4 regions of the Serratia montpellierensis genome follow, and region 1 is predicted to be linked to each of the others. Evidence: predicted binding sites of a transcription regulator. Region 1 holds the regulator's gene; each other region holds the start of a gene.
What was found. The regulator CRP, encoded in region 1, controls carbon source genes, mostly activating them, when cyclic AMP is high. The targets are predictions, from matches to a motif close to ATGTGANNNNNNTCACAT.

Region 1 (4,198 bases):
TCTTGCGCAGCAGCCCGCTTTGCCACTGCGGCCATAGCCAAATGGTGCCGCCGAACGCCAGTACGCAGCCGATCAGCGTATCGATCAGGCGCGGTACCAGAAAATGCGAGCCGTTCAGCGCCAGCAGCTGCAGGGTGTAAACCGCCGTGACCGTAAAGCCAATCACCGACAGCCCGTAGTTCTTGCGCGAAACCAGGTAGGCCAGCAGCGTGATCACCAACATGATGCTCAGCGTTTCTCCTTCCGGCAACTGCAGCTGCAACAGCCCGGCCGCCAGCAGCAGCCCGGCAATCGTGCCCAGCGCACGGTGCTGAATACGCACCCGGGTAGCGTTATACCCGTTTTGGCTCACCAGCATGATGGTGAGCAGGATCCAGTAAGGTTTCGGCAGGTTGAACACCGCACCCAGACTGCTGCCGACCGCCAGCGTCACGCCCAGCCGCGCGGCGTTGCGCAGGGCGGTGGATTTGAACGACAGGTAGCTGACCAGCGCCGGCCAAAACGGCAGGCGGTGCTGGCCGGGCATCAGGTCGCGGCGGTACAGCGGATGCTGGGTACGTAGCAGGCGGGCGATGCGGCTGAAGTGGTAGTAACAAAATTGGCCGACCGGGTTATCGGGATGCTGCGCCGCCATTTTTTCCAGCGCTGCCAGCTCATGGGTCATGGAGAAGCGCTTCGAATGTTGATGGTAGAGAATATCGTGCGCCACCACGCGCAGCCGGCCGGCGATCACCTGAGCATTGCGGCGAATGATCGCTTCGGCCTGGCTCTGCTCCACCAGTTTTTGCACCTCTTCCGGCAGGTGCAGGCTGACGGTGATGTGCTCCTGCAGGTCCATCGCCACCTGAAAGGCGCGCTGCAGGCGTTTTTGCTCGAGGTTGTTGGCGTGCGGCAGGAAATTAAGCTGTTGGTACAACAGGCTGATCAGATCCATCACCTTTTGCTGGCGCACCAGCAGCGGCGGCAGCGCGGTTTGCGGATCGGTGTGCTGGGTCAGCAGCGAGTATTTGGCTTCGAAATAGTCCGCCAGTTCCAGGTAGAGTTGGCTCAGCGTTTCGCGCATCGGCTGTTCTTTCCACAGCTTGAACCAGAACCAGGTGAATAAGCCGTACCAGGCAGTGCCGATCGCGTAAAGCAGCGGCGCCTGCCAGATGGGTACCGTACCGGTCGTGCTGAGGGCGAAGATGGCGGCCACCAGCGCCGCCGGCAACAGCCGGGCGTGCAGCGGGCTGATTTCACCGGTGACGCCGAGCAGCAGCGCCAGGCCCAGCATCAGCGCCGGCAGCGGCACGTGCCACAGCAGTGCCTGTTGCAGCAGCACGCTGCTGAAGGCGAACAGCGAACCGCCGACGATCAGCCGTTTAAAGAAGCGCTTATGCGGCGTGTCCAGACCGGCGATATTGCAGCAGGCGGGCACCAGAGAGAACATCAGGCCGAGCTGTAACTGGCCTATCAACAGGCCGAACAGCACCGGCAGACACAACACCAGCGTTTGTCGCAGTGCGTAGTTGATTTCCGGGTGGTAGATCAGGCGGCGCCACATGGCAGAGAGCAGACAAAAAAACGGCGCAGATTGCGCCGTTTCTTCAGGGATTAACGGGTGCCGTAGACGACAATGGTTTTGCCGTGGGCGGAAATCAGGTTTTGATCTTCCAGCATTTTCAGAATACGGCCAACGGTTTCACGCGAGCAGCCGACGATCTGGCCGATCTCCTGGCGGGTAATTTTGATCTGCATGCCGTCCGGGTGAGTCATGGCGTCGGGTTGTTTCGCCAGATTCAGCAGGGTTTGCGCGATGCGGCCGGTAACGTCCAGGAAGGCGAGGTTGCCCACTTTTTCGGAGGTGACCTGCAGGCGGCTCGCCATTTGGGCGGACAGACGCATCAGGATGTCCGGGTTCACCTGGATCAGCTGGCGGAATTTCTTGTAGGAAATTTCGGCCACTTCACAGGCGGTTTTCGCGCGAACCCAGGCGCTGCGCTCCTGGCCTTCTTCGAACAATCCGAGCTCGCCGATGAAATCCCCCTGGTTGAGGTAGGACAGAATCATCTCTTTACCTTCTTCATCCTTGATCAGCACCGCGACGGAGCCTTTCACGATGTAGTAAAGCGTTTCGGCCTTTTCACCTTGGTGAATCAGCGTACTCTTCGATGGATATTTGTGGATATGGCAATGAGACAGGAACCATTCGAGAGTAGGGTCTGTTTGCGGTTTGCCGAGAACCATTCGCTGTTATCCTCTGTTGTTATCGCTGCCTTGTGTCACAGGGGTCAGAGTTCCCTGTAAAACCCACCTGTAGCCGCAGTTATGAGCGAGGGCTACCGGCAAGTTTTGAGGCGTGTCATAAAAATACGCTGTCGCTCTAGCATATTAACTTGCCGTAAGCGCTGCAAGCTACATTCTGTTAACATACCGGTAAAGGAGCCTTTCTCTGGGCGTTTCCCTGAATACAGTGTCCCGGAAAGATTTATTGCGGCTCTGTTTGTAGCACAGAGTAAGGCGGGTGTCTCGTGTTGTCTCGCTTCAGCATGATTAGCATCAGGTTACGTTGCCTGTTTCTATGCGAAAGCGTACTCTGATTTTAAGAAATCAACCGGAGTGACCAGAATGCAGGCAAGAGTTAAGTGGGTGGAAGGGTTAACGTTTTTGGGTGAATCGGCCTCCGGCCACCAGGTGCTGATGGACGGCAACGCCGGTGATAAAGCGCCCAGCCCGATGGAGATGGTGCTGATGTCGGTGGGCGGCTGCAGCGCGATCGACGTGGTATCCATCCTGCAAAAGGGGCGCAACGACGTGCGCGACTGCGAGGTGAAGCTGACCTCCGAGCGCCGCGAAGAAGCCCCGCGGCTGTTCACCCATATCAATCTGCACTTCATCGTTACCGGCCAGGACCTGACCGACAAGATCGTCGAGCGTGCGGTGAACCTGTCAGCGGAGAAATACTGCTCGGTGGCGCTGATGCTCAACAAGGCCGCCACGGTGACCCACAGCTTCGAGATCCGCCAACCGGCGTAATCGAAACGGAGCGCGGCCCGGCGCCGCGCTCAACGCATTTATTCGATCTTCTTGCCTTCCAGCAACCGCTGCACCAGCGGCGCCATGATCAGCTCCATCGCCAGCCCCATCTTGCCACCCGGCACCACTAACGTATTGATATGCGAGATAAACGAGCCCTGCAGCATCGCCAGCAAATAGGGGAAATCTATCTGATCCAGCCCGCGGAAGTGGATCACCACGAAGCTTTCATCCAGTGAGGGAATGGCCTTGGCGGCGAACGGGTTGGAGGTGTCCACCGTCGGCACGCGCTGGAAGTTGATGTGGGTGCGCGAGAACTGCGGCGTGATGTAGTTGATGTAATCTTCCATCGAACGCACCACTGAATCCATTACCGCTTCGCGAGAGTGGCCGCGCTCGCCGGTATCGCGGATCAGTTTCTGTATCCACTCCAGGTTGACGATCGGCACCACGCCGACCAGCAGATCGACGTGGTTGGCCACGTCATGGTGCTCGGTGACCACGCCGCCGTGCAACCCCTCGTAGAACAGCACGTCGGTCGGCGCCGGCAGCGGTTCCCACGGGGTGAAGGTACCCGGCACCTGATTGTAGGGCACCGCTTCGTCGTAGGTGTGCAGATACTTGCGCGAGCGCCCGGTGCCGTTCTTGCCGTAGTCGATAAAGCTCTGCTGCAGCAGACCGAAGTCGTTGGCCTCGGGGCCGAAATAGCTGATGTGTCTGCCCAGATCGCGCGCTTTGCGGATCGCCGCGTCCATTTCCGGCCGGGTGTAGCGATGGAAGCTGTCGCCCTCCAGCTCGGCGGCGCGGATGTTGAGCTGCTGGAAGATCTTACGGAACGCCACGCTGGTGGTGGTAGTGCCGGCGCCGCTGGAACCGGTCACCGCGATAACGGGATGTTTGGCAGACATGGTGGTTGTCACTCCGTGTTGAATGCGCCGGCGTCAGGGGGGTATTGTGGCTCTTGTTGACGCTCTCTATCTCAGGGAAAAAATGGCGCGCGCTAGTTTGCAATGCCCCATTGTTACCTGATTTTTTCCGTCAGTCATAGAACCGTGCGCCACTAAATTTCTTCCTGCCCGGCGCGGAACTGACCGCGCGGCATGATGTTGACGCTCTCGTGCAGTTCCGACCACACCAGCACCACTTCGCCGTTTTTCAGCTGGCGGCGCACGTCCTCCACCTT
Region 2 (4,198 bases), on a different contig from region 1:
GCGGGCAGGATACGCCAGAACATGCAGGCGGCGGCGAGGGCGAACAGGCCGATGACTCCCAGCGATACGCGCCAGGAGAAGAAGTCGGTCAACACCCCGGTCACCAGGCGGCCGCTCATGCCGCCGATCGAGTTGCCGCTGATGTACAGCCCCATCGAGAAGGCGACGAAGCTGGGATGGATCTCTTCGCTGAGGTAGGTCATGCCGACCGCTGCCACGCCGCTCAGCGACAGGCCGATCAGCGCGCGCATCAGCAAAATGCCGTGCCAGCTGGTCATAAAGGCGCAAATCAGCGTGCAGACTGCCGCCAGCAGCAGCGCCACCACCATCACCGACTTGCGGCCGATGGCGTCGGAAAGCGGCCCGGTGAACATCAGGCCGATCGCCAGCAGGCCGGTAGAGACCGAAAGCGACAGGCTGCTTTCCGCCGGCGAGACGCCGAAATCTTGCGACAGCACCGGCAGGATCGGCTGCACGCAGTAGAGCAACGCGAAGGTCGCCAGCCCGGCGGAAAACAGTGCCAGCGTTACGCGCATAAACTGCGGCGTGCCGCGTTCGATATAGGGGAGTTTGTTGTTGAGGGTGGAGCGTTTTACGTTTGGCGCAGCGGCCGCGTCATCGTTGGCGGCCAGCGTCGACGGCATCACGGCCGCAGAACGCACAGGGGTTGTCACAGCGTTTCCTTACCGAACTTCGGGGAGATAAACAGACACTTTACAGATAACAAAATGATAGGGAGCGGCGAGTTTTTTGTCTAATATATTAATAATTCAAATTAAGACGTTTTAAATATGAATATCGAACTGAGACACCTGCGTTACTTTATCGCCGTGGCGGAAGAGCTGCATTTTGGCCGCGCCGCCGAGCGGCTGCGGATCTCCCAGCCGCCGCTCAGCCAGCAAATCCAGGCGCTGGAAGAGATGGTCGGCGCACGGCTGCTGGCGCGCAACAATCGTAACGTCAGCCTGACCCAGGCCGGGGAGATGTTCCTCAAAGAAGCCTACCAGGTGCTCGATCAGGTTGGGCGGGCGGCGGAAAAGGCGGCGCGTCTGGATCGCGGTGAGCTGGGGGAAATGACCATCGGCTTTACTTCTTCCGCACCCTTTATCGGCGTGGTGGCGCGCAGCCTGCGCGCCTTTCGTCAGCAGTCCCCGCAGGTCCATATCAAAATGCGCGAAATCAACACCAAACAGCAGATCGAACCGCTGCTGAACGGTGAGCTGGATCTGGGAGTGATGCGCAACACTCGGCTGCCGGAGGCGCTCCACTATCAGCTGCTGCTGCGCGAACCGCTGGTGGCGGTGGTGCCGGAAGGGCATCCGCTGGCGGAAACGCCCGGCGGCGCGCTGCGGTTCCAACACCTGGCGCAGGAGCCGTTCGTGTTCTTCTCGCGCGAAGTGGGCACCGCGCTGTACGACGAAATTCTGCTGCTGCTCGGCAAGGCCGGCATTACCCCATACATCACCCAGGAAGTGGGGGAAGCCATGACCATCATCGGGCTGGTCTCCGCCGGGTTGGGGGTGTCGATTCTGCCGGCCTCTTTCGCCCGGGTGCGGGTGGACGGCGTGCGCTATTTGCCGCTGGCGGAGCCGGACGCCACCACCGAAGTGTGGCTGGTGCATCACCGCCGGCGGCCGCTGACCGCTGCCGCGCAGGCGCTGATGGCGTTGATGCTGAAATGACGTTGAACTTGGGCAAATAAAAATCAATTCACGCTGAAATTGCGAGGAATTTGTGCAGCAAATCACATAACGAATCAAATAGTTGACGCTGTATGACAAAAGCCCCACCATAACCCCTAGTCTTTATTTAGAAGCGCGAAAAATAGTAGGAGCAGGTTTGTGATTGCGGTTGGGCAGCCTGGGCATATCGATCAAATCAAGCAGACCAATGCGGGGGCGGTTTATCGGCTAATCGATCAACTGGGCCCGATTTCGCGCATCGAACTGTCAAAACGCGCACAGCTGGCGCCCGCCAGCATCACCAAGATCGTGCGCGAACTGCTGGAAGCCCATCTGGTCAAGGAAACCGAGTACCAGGAAATCGGCAGCCGGGGCCGCCCGGCGGTGGGGCTGGTGCTGGATACCGAGGCCTGGCATTACCTTTCTGCCCGTATCAGCCGTGGCAGCATCACGCTGGCGCTGCGCGATCTCAGCAGCAAACTGGTGGTGGAGGAGCTGCTGCCGCTGGCGGCCGAACACCCTGAACCGCTGCTGAAACGCATCCTGACCGAAGTCGACCAATTCTTTATCCGCCACCAAAGCAAGCTGGAGCGGCTGACGGCGATCGCCATTACGCTGCCGGGCATGATCGACGTGCAGTCCGGCGTGGTACATCGCATGCCGTTTTACGACGTGCTGGAGATGCCGCTCGGTCCGGCATTGGAAACCCGCACCGGCCTGCCGGTTTACCTGCAGCATGACATCAGCGCCTGGACCATGGCCGAGGCGCTGTATGGTGCCTCGCGCGGCAGCCAGAACGTGATTCAGGTGGTGATCGACCACAACGTCGGCGCCGGGGTGATCACCGGCGGCCACGTACTGCACGCCGGCAGCCACAGCGTAGTGGAGATCGGCCACACCCAGGTCGATCCGTACGGCAAACGCTGTTACTGCGGCAACCACGGCTGCCTCGAAACCGTGGCCAGCATTGAGAACATCCTGGAGATCGCCCAGCAGCGGCTGAGCGGTTCGATGAGCTCCAGCCTGCACGGCGCGCCGCTGACCGTTGAATCGCTGTGCGACGCCGCGCTGGCGGGCGATCAGCTGGCGCGGGACATCATTCTTGGCGTTGGGCACAGCGTGGGGCGCATTCTGGCGATCATGGTCAACCTGTTCAATCCGGAGAAGATCCTGGTGGGCTCGCCGCTCAACCGCGCGGCGGAGATCCTGCACCCGGCCATCGCCTCCTGCATTCGCCAGCAGGCGCTGCCGGCCTACAGCGAGCAGGTCAAGGTCGAATCCACGCAGTTCTTCAATAAGGGCACCATGCCCGGTGCGGCGCTGGTGAAAGAGGCGCTGTACAACGGATCGTTGCTGGTGCAATTGCTGCAAGGCTAACATCAGAACTTCTTATTAATTCCGCAAAAGATTGAGCTACCTCAAGCCCCTATGGGGGCGCATCCCCTAGAATTTTTCCGAAAGACTTCTTCGCCGCCGATGCGGCGACACATTGTTAACGGGGCATTCTGGGGCATTTTATTCATGTTGAAGCGTTTATTTGTGACAGGCACGGATACCGACGTCGGTAAAACCGTGGTTTCCCGCGGGTTGATGCAGGCGCTGGCCGCCGAAGGCCGTTCAGTGGCCGGCTACAAGCCGATCGCCGCACGCTGCCAGGAAACCAGCGAGGGCATCCGCAATAAAGACGCTTTGGTGTTGCAGGCATCCTCAACCCTGCCGCTGTCCTACGAGGAGATCAATCCCATCACCTGCCTGGATGAGGTGTTTCACGCGCATGCGACCGAGGACATCAACTACGGCCTGATGAGCAGCGGCCTGCGGGATCTGTCCGCCAAGGCCGACACGGTGGTGGTGGAAGGCAGCGGCGGTTGGCGCGTGCTGATGAACGATCTGCGGCCTTATGCCGAATGGGTGGTGCAGGAACAGCTGCCGGTGGTGCTGGTGGTGGGCATCAAGCTGGGCTGCGTCAGCCACGCGCTGCTGACCGCGCAGTCGATCATCAACGACGGCCTGCCGCTGCTGGGCTGGGTGGCCAACCGCATCAATCCGGGGTTGGCACACTACGCCGAAACCATCGAGGCACTGCAGCAGCGCATTCCCGCGCCGCTGCTGGGTGAGGTTCCGTACCTGCCGCGTGCGGAGCAGCGCGAACTGGCGCACTATCTCGATATTTCCACGCTGCTGTAAGCTCGATCAGACGCAAAGCGCCGCCAACAACCGGGCGGCGATCAGCAGGCCCAGCCCATACACCGTGTGGGTGAGCAAGCTGAGCAACCGTGCTCTTCGCGGATAGGCGGTTTTCGCTGCCGCTACGCCAAAACCCAGCGCGGGCTGCATCACCAGAAACGGCGCCGCCAGGCTCAGCCAGCCGCTCAACAGCGCGATGAGCGGCTCCGGCGCCGCATACCACCCGATGCCCGCCAAACCGATCGGGATAAAGGCAAACGCGATGCCGATGGCGTAATGCAATATCCAGCCGATTGCTCTCTCCCCCCGGCGCGGCGGCGCCGTAACGA
Region 3 (4,198 bases), on a different contig from region 1:
CGTTCCTCGCGGGGCGGCCGCACCGCCCCGTTCCACAGTTAGAATTTCAGCGCCTTGGCGATGTCTTCTTCGCTTTCCGTCGCCGCGTCGATCTGGCTTTGCGCCTTGTTGGAGATCGCCACGAACGGCAGATAAATCACGGTGGCGACTGCCAGGTTGAACAGGCTCAGCAACATGGCCATGATGCTGCCGTTGGTGTTGAAGAACGCACCCAGGCCGACCGGCATGGTCCAAGGCGCGATGTTGGTGATCGGCGGGATCAGCCCGGAGTAATAAGCCAGCGAGGTGATAAAGGTCAATACCGGCTGCACCAGGATGAACGGAATGAACATCACCGGGTTCATGATCACCGGCAGGCCGAACAGAATCGGTTCGTTGATCTGGAAGATGCCGGATGGCGTCGCCAGTTTGGCGACCTGGCGGTAATCTTCGCGGCGCGAGGCGATGAAGATGGCGATAATCAGACCCAGCGTCGAGCCGGTGCCGCCAAGGTAGATGTAGGAGTCGACGAACGGCTTCGCCCACATATGGAACTCTTTCCCGGCGGCCACCGCCGCTTCGACCGAACCGTATTTGTTATACAGCTCCACGTTTTCCAGCGCGAACGGCGTCATGATGCCGCTGTCCAGCGCCGCCAGCGCCATGGAGCCGTGCACCCCGAAGAACCACAGCAGCGAGGAGAACAGCACGTACACCCAGCCCACCACGCTGCCCATCTTGGCCAGCGGCGCCGAAATGCCGTCCATGATGATCTGGTGGAAGTTGGTGCCCCAGTGCGCCAACGCGAACGCCACCAGCCCCATGATGGAGAGAATGATGAAACCGGGGATCAGCGCCGAGAAAGAGCGCGACACCGAAGCCGGCACGCTGTCCGGCAAGCTGATCACCCAGTTGCGCCGCACGATGAAAGCAAACATCTCAGCCACCGCCAGCCCGATCACCATACCGGAAATGATGTTGGCGCCGCCCAGCCAGTTGGCGCCCACCGCATAGGCCTCGCCGACGTTGAACGGCGTGACGGTCATGAAGGCCGCCACCGCCAGCAGCGCCGAGGCCAGTGGATCGACCTTGCGCTCTTCGGCCAACGCCATGCTGATAAAGAACGGCGTCATCAGGGACATGATCCCCAGCGTACCGTTATAAACGCTGCCGCCAATGCTCTTCAGGCTATTCAGCGTCTCTATGGTGGAGGCGTCCAACCTTACGCCCAACGAATAGAAAAACGATCCCTCGCCGAAGCTCAGGAACACGTTGTTGATCAACACGAACATCGCCCCGGTCAAGGTCAGCGGCATCAGGCGGATAAAGCCGTTCTTGATGGCGTTGACGTGGGGCTGCTTACCGATTTTTACGGCGAAAGGCAGGATAACCTTCTCGAGCGAGGCAATGAGGGTATTCACGGCGGCCTCCTGTTATTGATTGGCTTTCTTGATGGCGGCCACCGCGGCCTTCAGTACGCCCAGTCCATCGACCTTGCCGTACAGCAGCGGATCGATGACTTCAACGGGTTTATTGGGCAGCTGTTTTTGCACTTCCGGCAAGGTGTAGGCGATTTGCGGCCCCAACAGGATCAGGTCCGCTTCAATGCCCTTCTCTGCGGCCAGCGCTTCCGGATAGGCGGCGATGATCACCGGCACTTCATATTTTTCGGCCTGCGCCTTCATTTTTGATACCAACAGGGAAGTGGACATACCGGCAGAACAAAACAGATAGATTTTTTTCTTTTCCATACCAAGCACCTCAGATAATCAAAAAAACCCCGTGTTATTTGTATGCCAGATGCAATCACGATTGCTTCACGCACATTCCTTATGAAAATTTCCGTCACGTTGCCCTGGTTACAGACAGTATACGGAGCATGAAAAACGGATCGGTAAGCCAGGAGGAAACACAACCGTCTCTCATTGACCTGGCGGATTGACCCCCTTCACATTTCGCATAAAAAAATAGTGTGATCGGGCTCTCAAATAACTGAAAAAAGCTCAGAGTATTCGCAAAAAATACTCAAATAACAATTATAAACAGCAGGTTATTAACTCGCTGAGAATTTAAGGGTTTATTTGCGCCCGAGCAAACGGCGTGGGAATAAAAATAGTTCAAGCTTGATTCGCCTACTGCCATCCGAACGCGATGGCAGGCGAGGAGGATTACACGGGCAGACGCAGCAACTCGATCACCGTGGCCAGCGCCACGGAATGGTTCCTGCGGTTGGGGTAATAGAGGTAAAAACCGGGAAACGGCGCACACCAGTCGGCCAACACCCGCCGCAGCCGCCCGCTCGCCAGGTGTTCTTCCACCTCCTGTTCGATAGCGAAAGCGATGCCGACGTGCGCCAACGCCGCCTGCAGCAACAGCCTGGCGTCATCCACGATAAGCGGGCTGTTAACCGCCACGGAAAACCGCTGCTCGCCCTGCTGAAATCCCCATTTGTAGCGCTCGCCCGAAGAGGCCTTGCGCCAACCGATGCAGCGGTGCTGCAGCAAATCCTGCGGATGCGTCGGTTCGCCGTGCCGTTGAAAATAGTCCGGCGTGGCGACGATGGCAAAACGCAGATCCGGCGTCAGGCGCACCGCGCGCATATCGTTGTGCAGATCCTCGCCGAGCCGAATACCGGCGTCAAAGCCTTGCTCGACGATGTTGGCGAACCCCTCGTCCGCCACCACCTCCAGCGTAATGCCGGGGTACTCGCTGGCCAACCGCCCCAGATGCGGCACGATGGCGAGATCGATCGCCGAACGCGGCGCGTTGATACGCACCAGGCCGCGTGGCCCTTCGCGAAACGCATTCAGGCTCTCCAGCGCGGCGTCGATGTCGGTAAAGGCGGGCACCAACTGTGCCAGCAGATGCTCACCGGCCTCCGTCGGCGAGACGTTGCGGGTGGTGCGATTCAGCAGGCGAATGCCCACCTGCGCTTCCAATTCGCGCAGGGTGTGGGTCAGCGTCGGCGGCGTCACGCCCAATCGGGCGGCGGCACGGCGGAAGCTGCGTTCACTGGCGATAGCCACGAAGGCCGCCAGGCCGGACAATTCGGGTTTCTTCATGCTATTAATATAAATTATCTAATAGTGAGATGAATTTTTAGCGGATAGTTATCCGTCATCTAACAACATAGCATTGCGATCGAACCCATTACCAGGTATCGAAGCGATGATTAATGCTACAGCTCCAACTCATGAAACACCGCGCCGTTTGGCGGACAAAGTCGTACTGGTGAGCGGCGGCGGTAGCGGTATCGGCCGCGCTGCGGCGCTGGCCTATGCCCGCGAAGGTGCCAACGTCGCGCTGGTCGGCCGTCGCGCGGCGGAAATCGAAGCCACGGCGCGCGACATCGCGCTGGCCGGCGGCGACGCCCTGCCCATCGTGGCCGACGTCTCCCAGGAAGACGATATCCGCAGGCTGCTCGCCACGGTGAGCGCCCACTACGGCCGGCTCGACGTCGCCTTCAACAACGCCGGCATCATCGGCAACTTCGCCCCCATCACCGAACAGAGCAGCGAGGATTTTGACCGCGTGATCGCCATTAACCTTCGTGGCGTCTGGCTGGCGATGAAATACGAGATTGAAACCTTCCTGGCACAGCATTCAGGCGGCGTGATCATCAACACGTCCTCCTGGCTGACCCACGGCGCGCTGGCCGGCTCATCCAGCTACTCCGCCAGCAAAGGGGCGCTCGATGCGATGATCCGCGCGGTGGCGCTCGAATACAGCGGCCAGGGCATCCGCGTCAACAACATCAACCCCGGCATCATCGACACGCCGATGGCGCGCGGCAGCGTGGCCGACAACGCGGCGTTCGCGCCCTTTATCGCCCACACGCCCGCCGGCCGCCTGGGCGAATCGGAAGACATCGGCGATGTGGCGCTGTGGCTGGCGACGGACGAAGCCCGCTTCATCACCGGCCAAAGCCTGCTGGTGGACGGCGGTTACACCATCGCCGGCATGCGCTGAGGAGACGACGCCATGAACTACGTACGGCTTGGCGACAGTGGCCTGCAGGTGTCCCGCCTCTGCCTGGGCTGCATGACCTACGGCGATCCGGCCTGGCGGCCCTGGGTGCTGAAAGAAGATGAAGCGCGCCCCTTTATCCGCGAGGCGCTGGAAGCGGGCATCAATTTTTTCGATACCGCCAACATTTACTCCGGCGGAGAAAGCGAGCGCATTCTCGGCCGCGCGCTGAAGGCGTTCGCCCGCCGTGAAG
Region 4 (4,198 bases), on a different contig from region 1:
ATTTCAGTCTACATTGCCGGAAATGGTCAGGAGATTGCAGTTTGTAAGAAAGTAAAAACAAACCGCATCACCGTTGCACATCTGCACTGTCGTTTAACTGCGGTTTACTTTGCGCCGGATCGCCGGGCTGCGGCGCGTTGGCCGGGTCGAAAATATGGTCGAGGATCGCGCGGGCGGTCGGCCCCGCCACCACGCCGTCGCCACCGCCGTTTTCCAGGATCAGCGCCATCGCCACCCGGGGGGTTTTGTAAGGCGCGAACAGCGTATAGAAGATGTGATCGCGCAGCCGCACCGGGATCATTTTGGCGTTGTAAGTCTGGTTTTGCTTCAGGCTGAACACCTGCGAGGTGCCGGATTTGGCGGCGATCTGATACGGCGCGGTGTGGAACAGTTTGTAACCGGTGCCGTTCGGCAGGTTGGCCATGCCGTACATGCCGTTGCGCACGATGCCCCAGTAAGGCGAGTGGGGATCGCCGATCTGCGCCGCTTGCGCCGGCGGCTGATAGCGTGTGACCCGGTTGCCCTGCTGCAGCGAATACAGCAGGTGCGGCGTTTTCACCTGGCCGTTGTTGATCAGCGTGGTCAGCGCTTTCACCATCTGGATCGGCGTCGCCACCCAATACCCCTGGCCGATGCCCACCGAAACCGTATCCCCCTGATACCAGCCTTTTTTGTGCACCTTCAGCTTCCAGTCGCGGCTCGGCAGCACGCCGCGGTACTCTTCGTTCAGATCGATGCCGGTGGACTGGCCGTAGCCGAACTGGCTCAGCCAGTGGTGAATACGATCGATGCCCATCTCATACGCCACCTGATAAAAGAAGGTGTCGGCGGACTCCTCGATCGCTTTGGTGACGTTGAGCATGCCGTGGCCGGTTTTCAGCCAGTCACGGTAGCGGCGCTCGGTGCCGGGCAGCGTCCAGGTCGGCGCGCCGAAAAAGGTGGTGGTGGGCGTGATCACCCCGGCGAACAGCGCAGAAACGGCCATGTAGGGCTTCACCGTCGACGCCGGCGGGTACAAGCCCTGAGTGACGCGGTTGATCAGCGGCAGATCCGGGTTGGTCAGCAGCGTCTTATAGGCCTGATAGCCGATGCCTTTGACGAAAGGATTGGGATCGTAGCTGGGGCTGGAGACCATCGCCAGGATGCCGCCGTCGCGCGGATCTTCCACCACCACCGCGGCGCGCTGCCCCTTCAGCACCGATTCGATGTACTGCTGCAGCGGCAAATCCAGCGTCAGGTAGATGTTCTTGCCGGCCTTCGGCGGCTGCTCCTTCAGCAGGCGGATCACCCGCCCGTGGTTATCCACCTCCACCTCCTGATAGCCGGTGGTGCCGTGCAGTTCGGACTCGTAATAGGCCTCGATGCCCTGTTTGCCGATGTTGCGGTCGGCGGCATAGTTCTCGCTCAGCCCGGCCTTGTCCAGGCGTTTGAGATCGCTGTCGTTGATCTTCGACACATAGCCCAGTACGTGTGCCAGCTGGGCGCCGTAAGGATATTCACGCTGTTGATAGGTATCGATCGTCACCCCGTCGAAACGGTATTGATTGACGGCAAAGCGCGCCACTTCGGTGTCGCTCAGCCCGGTTTTTAGCGTCACCGGCTTGTAACGGCTGTTGTGGTGCATGTCATCGCGAAACGCGCTGATGTCCTCCGGCGTCAGGTCGACGATCGGCGTCAGCGCCTGCAGCAGCGCCGCCATGTCGGTGATTTTGCTGGGCGTGATCTCGATGCGATACAGTGTCACGTTTCGCACCAGCGGAGTACCGTTACGATCGAAGATCAGCCCGCGGCTGGGGGCGATCGGCAGCATCTTGATGTCATTCTGGTTGGAGCGCGTCTGGTAAAAGCCGTGCTGGCGGATTTGCAGCCGGTAGAGGTTGACGATCAATACGCCGAAGCAGACCACCACCAGCGCCAGCGCCACGCCTGCCCGGCGGATAAACAGCCTTTCTTCCGCAGAGTGGTCGCGAATTGTTTCTTTTAACAGGGCCATGCAGTGCCGGTACCTTTTGCGTCACATTTCCCCGCAAAATCAGGGAGCTGAAAAGCCGGCAAGCATAGCGTTATCGGGCGCGACGCCCCATGAAAAGGTTGCTAATGAAATGGCATAACTGTTTCAGCATATTGGAATGTTACCGGCGGCGATTTTTTCACCGCGATCCCCATTGAGCCGCCGTTCGCCCCAATGCTACAATGTGATATAAATCACATTATTCCCGTTATCCCCCCGCATTTCCCTGTCGGCGCCCTGCCGGATGCGGCTTTTTGTTACATAGGATCGAGTTCGATGAGTACCATTGCCACCGGTTTAGTCATGATGCGCTGGGATTTGCTGAGCGCCGTGATGATGTTCTTCGCCAGCCAGTTAAACGTCGTTTGCCGTAAAACCAGCCGTAACGGCATGGCGTTCATGTTCAGCAGCCTGGGCCTGTTTACCGCCTGCTGGTTCGTGATGGGCCTGATGGGCATCCACCTTACCCTGGAAGCCTTCACCCAGTTCTGGTCATCGGCCTGGGATCGCTACGTGGACGTGGTCAGCACCATGCCGGTCGATTGGCCGATGCCGTAATCTCGCCGCGGGGGCGGCGCACCGGCCGCCCAGCGATTATTCCGCGTCCGTTGACGGCGCCGCCGCCAGCCGCGCCATCAACGCCCCCGCCTCAATCAACAGCGCCTGCTCCCGCTCCGTTAAACAGCTCTCCATCGCCGCCAACAGCCACGCCTCACGCCGGCTGCGGCTTTGCTCCAGCAGGCCCAGCCCGGCGGACGTCAGGCGCACCCGCACCCGGCGTTTGTCTTCGGCATCCGGCGTGCGCACCAGCAGCCCGTCGGCCTCCAGCTCACGCAACGCGGCCGCCAGGTTAGAGGAACGCATGCGCTCCGATTCCGCCAGCAGCGACGGCGTCGCCTCGCCGCCGTGGCGATCGATAGCCCCCAACAGCATTAGCTGGGCCCAGGATTTTTCGTCGCTGCGCGACTCGCGCCGCAAACGGCGCACCAGCGACATTAACTGCGTGCGCAGCAGCGACACGTCTTCAGGGTGATCTTTTTTCATTGGCATCATCTAGCGTTCAGTTTATCCCTGCTTTCACACCGCCGGATCGCGCGGTGCCCTTCCTGGCTACCGCGCCGCTCTGGCTTAACCTAGTTACCTATGATAATATAGCTATTAATATATAGCAAAAAAGACACTGCATCGGCAGGGTTACGTTTGCTCACGCATTTGCTCCTCGCCGATTAATTTGCAGTGTTATTATTATTTTGCTTAATAAATCCCTCCTTATTCAACGTGGTACGGTAAGCCGATGGAAGCGTGGAAAGTCAATCTGATCTCGGTCTGGCTCGGGTGTTTCTTCACCGGGCTGGCGATGAGCCAAATCCTCCCTTTTCTGCCGCTGTACGTCGAACAGCTCGGCGTCAGCGATCACCAATCCCTCAGCCTGTGGTCCGGGCTGGTGTTCAGCGGCACCTTTTTGGTCTCGGCGGTGGTCTCGCCGCTGTGGGGCAGCCTGGCCGACCGCAAAGGCCGCAAGCTGATGCTGCTGCGCGCCTCGCTGGGCATGGCGATCGTCATCGCGCTGCAGGGGCTGGCCACCAACGTCTGGCAGCTGTTCGCGCTGCGCGCCCTGATGGGGCTGACGTCCGGCTATATTCCCAACGCCATGGCGCTGGTCGCCTCGCAGGCGCCGCGCGATAAAAGCGGCTGGGCGCTGGGCACGCTCTCTACCGGGCAGATCTCCGGCGTGATCGCCGGGCCGCTTTTGGGCGGGCTGATGGCCGATCATCTGGGGCTGCGGGTGGTGTTTTTCGTCACCGCCGGGCTGATGTTCGTCAGCTTCCTGGTGACGCTGTTCCTGATTAAAGAGCGGCGCATCACGGTGAAAAAAGCGGATCAGCTGAGCGGCAAGGCGGTATTCCGTTCGCTGCCCTATCCGACGCTGATCGTCACGCTGTTCGTTTGTACCCTGATGATCCAGCTGGCTAACTCGTCCATCAGCCCGATCCTGACGCTGTTCATCCGCGAGCTGTCGGGCGACGTCAGCAATATCGCCTTTGTCAGCGGCATGATCGCCGCCGTGCCTGGCATTGCGGCGCTGATCTCGGCGCCGCGCCTCGGGCGGCTCGGCGATCGCATCGGCACCGCGCGCATCCTGATCGCCGCGCTGCTGTTCACCACCGGCCTGTTCGCCGTGATGGC

Region 2: the regulator CRP is predicted to act here: its motif matches at 1,733-1,750, upstream of mlc (sugar metabolism global transcriptional regulator Mlc).
Region 3: the regulator CRP is predicted to act here: its motif matches at 1,950-1,967, upstream of FUU19_RS03765 (PTS sugar transporter subunit IIB).
Region 4: the regulator CRP is predicted to act here: its motif matches at 2,194-2,211, upstream of FUU19_RS11910 (YjcB family protein).

Annotation. Positions count from the first base shown of each region.
Region 1 covers NZ_VOSN01000004.1:194,303-198,500, forward strand. The annotation lists gene FUU19_RS05045 (YccS/YhfK family putative transporter) at 1-1,543, opposite strand, end outside; gene crp (cAMP-activated global transcriptional regulator CRP) at 1,594-2,226, opposite strand; gene FUU19_RS05055 (OsmC family protein) at 2,608-3,015, shown strand; gene FUU19_RS05060 (phosphoribulokinase) at 3,054-3,923, opposite strand; gene FUU19_RS05065 (YheU family protein) at 4,076-4,198, opposite strand, start outside.
Region 2 covers NZ_VOSN01000022.1:436,540-440,737, forward strand. The annotation lists gene FUU19_RS24360 (MFS transporter) at 1-644, opposite strand, end outside; gene FUU19_RS24365 (LysR family transcriptional regulator) at 792-1,682, shown strand; gene mlc (sugar metabolism global transcriptional regulator Mlc) at 1,842-3,059, shown strand; gene bioD (dethiobiotin synthase) at 3,204-3,869, shown strand; gene FUU19_RS24380 (DUF2938 family protein) at 3,876-4,198, opposite strand, start outside.
Region 3 covers NZ_VOSN01000002.1:545,868-550,065, reverse strand. The annotation lists gene chbC (PTS N,N'-diacetylchitobiose transporter subunit IIC) at 39-1,400, opposite strand; gene FUU19_RS03765 (PTS sugar transporter subunit IIB) at 1,413-1,730, opposite strand; gene FUU19_RS03760 (LysR family transcriptional regulator) at 2,148-3,041, opposite strand; gene FUU19_RS03755 (SDR family NAD(P)-dependent oxidoreductase) at 3,148-3,948, shown strand; gene FUU19_RS03750 (aldo/keto reductase) at 3,961-4,198, shown strand, end outside.
Region 4 covers NZ_VOSN01000013.1:8,382-12,579, reverse strand. The annotation lists gene mrdA (penicillin-binding protein 2) at 68-1,993, opposite strand; gene FUU19_RS11910 (YjcB family protein) at 2,288-2,569, shown strand; gene FUU19_RS24715 (MarR family winged helix-turn-helix transcriptional regulator) at 2,606-3,055, opposite strand; gene FUU19_RS11900 (multidrug efflux MFS transporter) at 3,306-4,198, shown strand, end outside.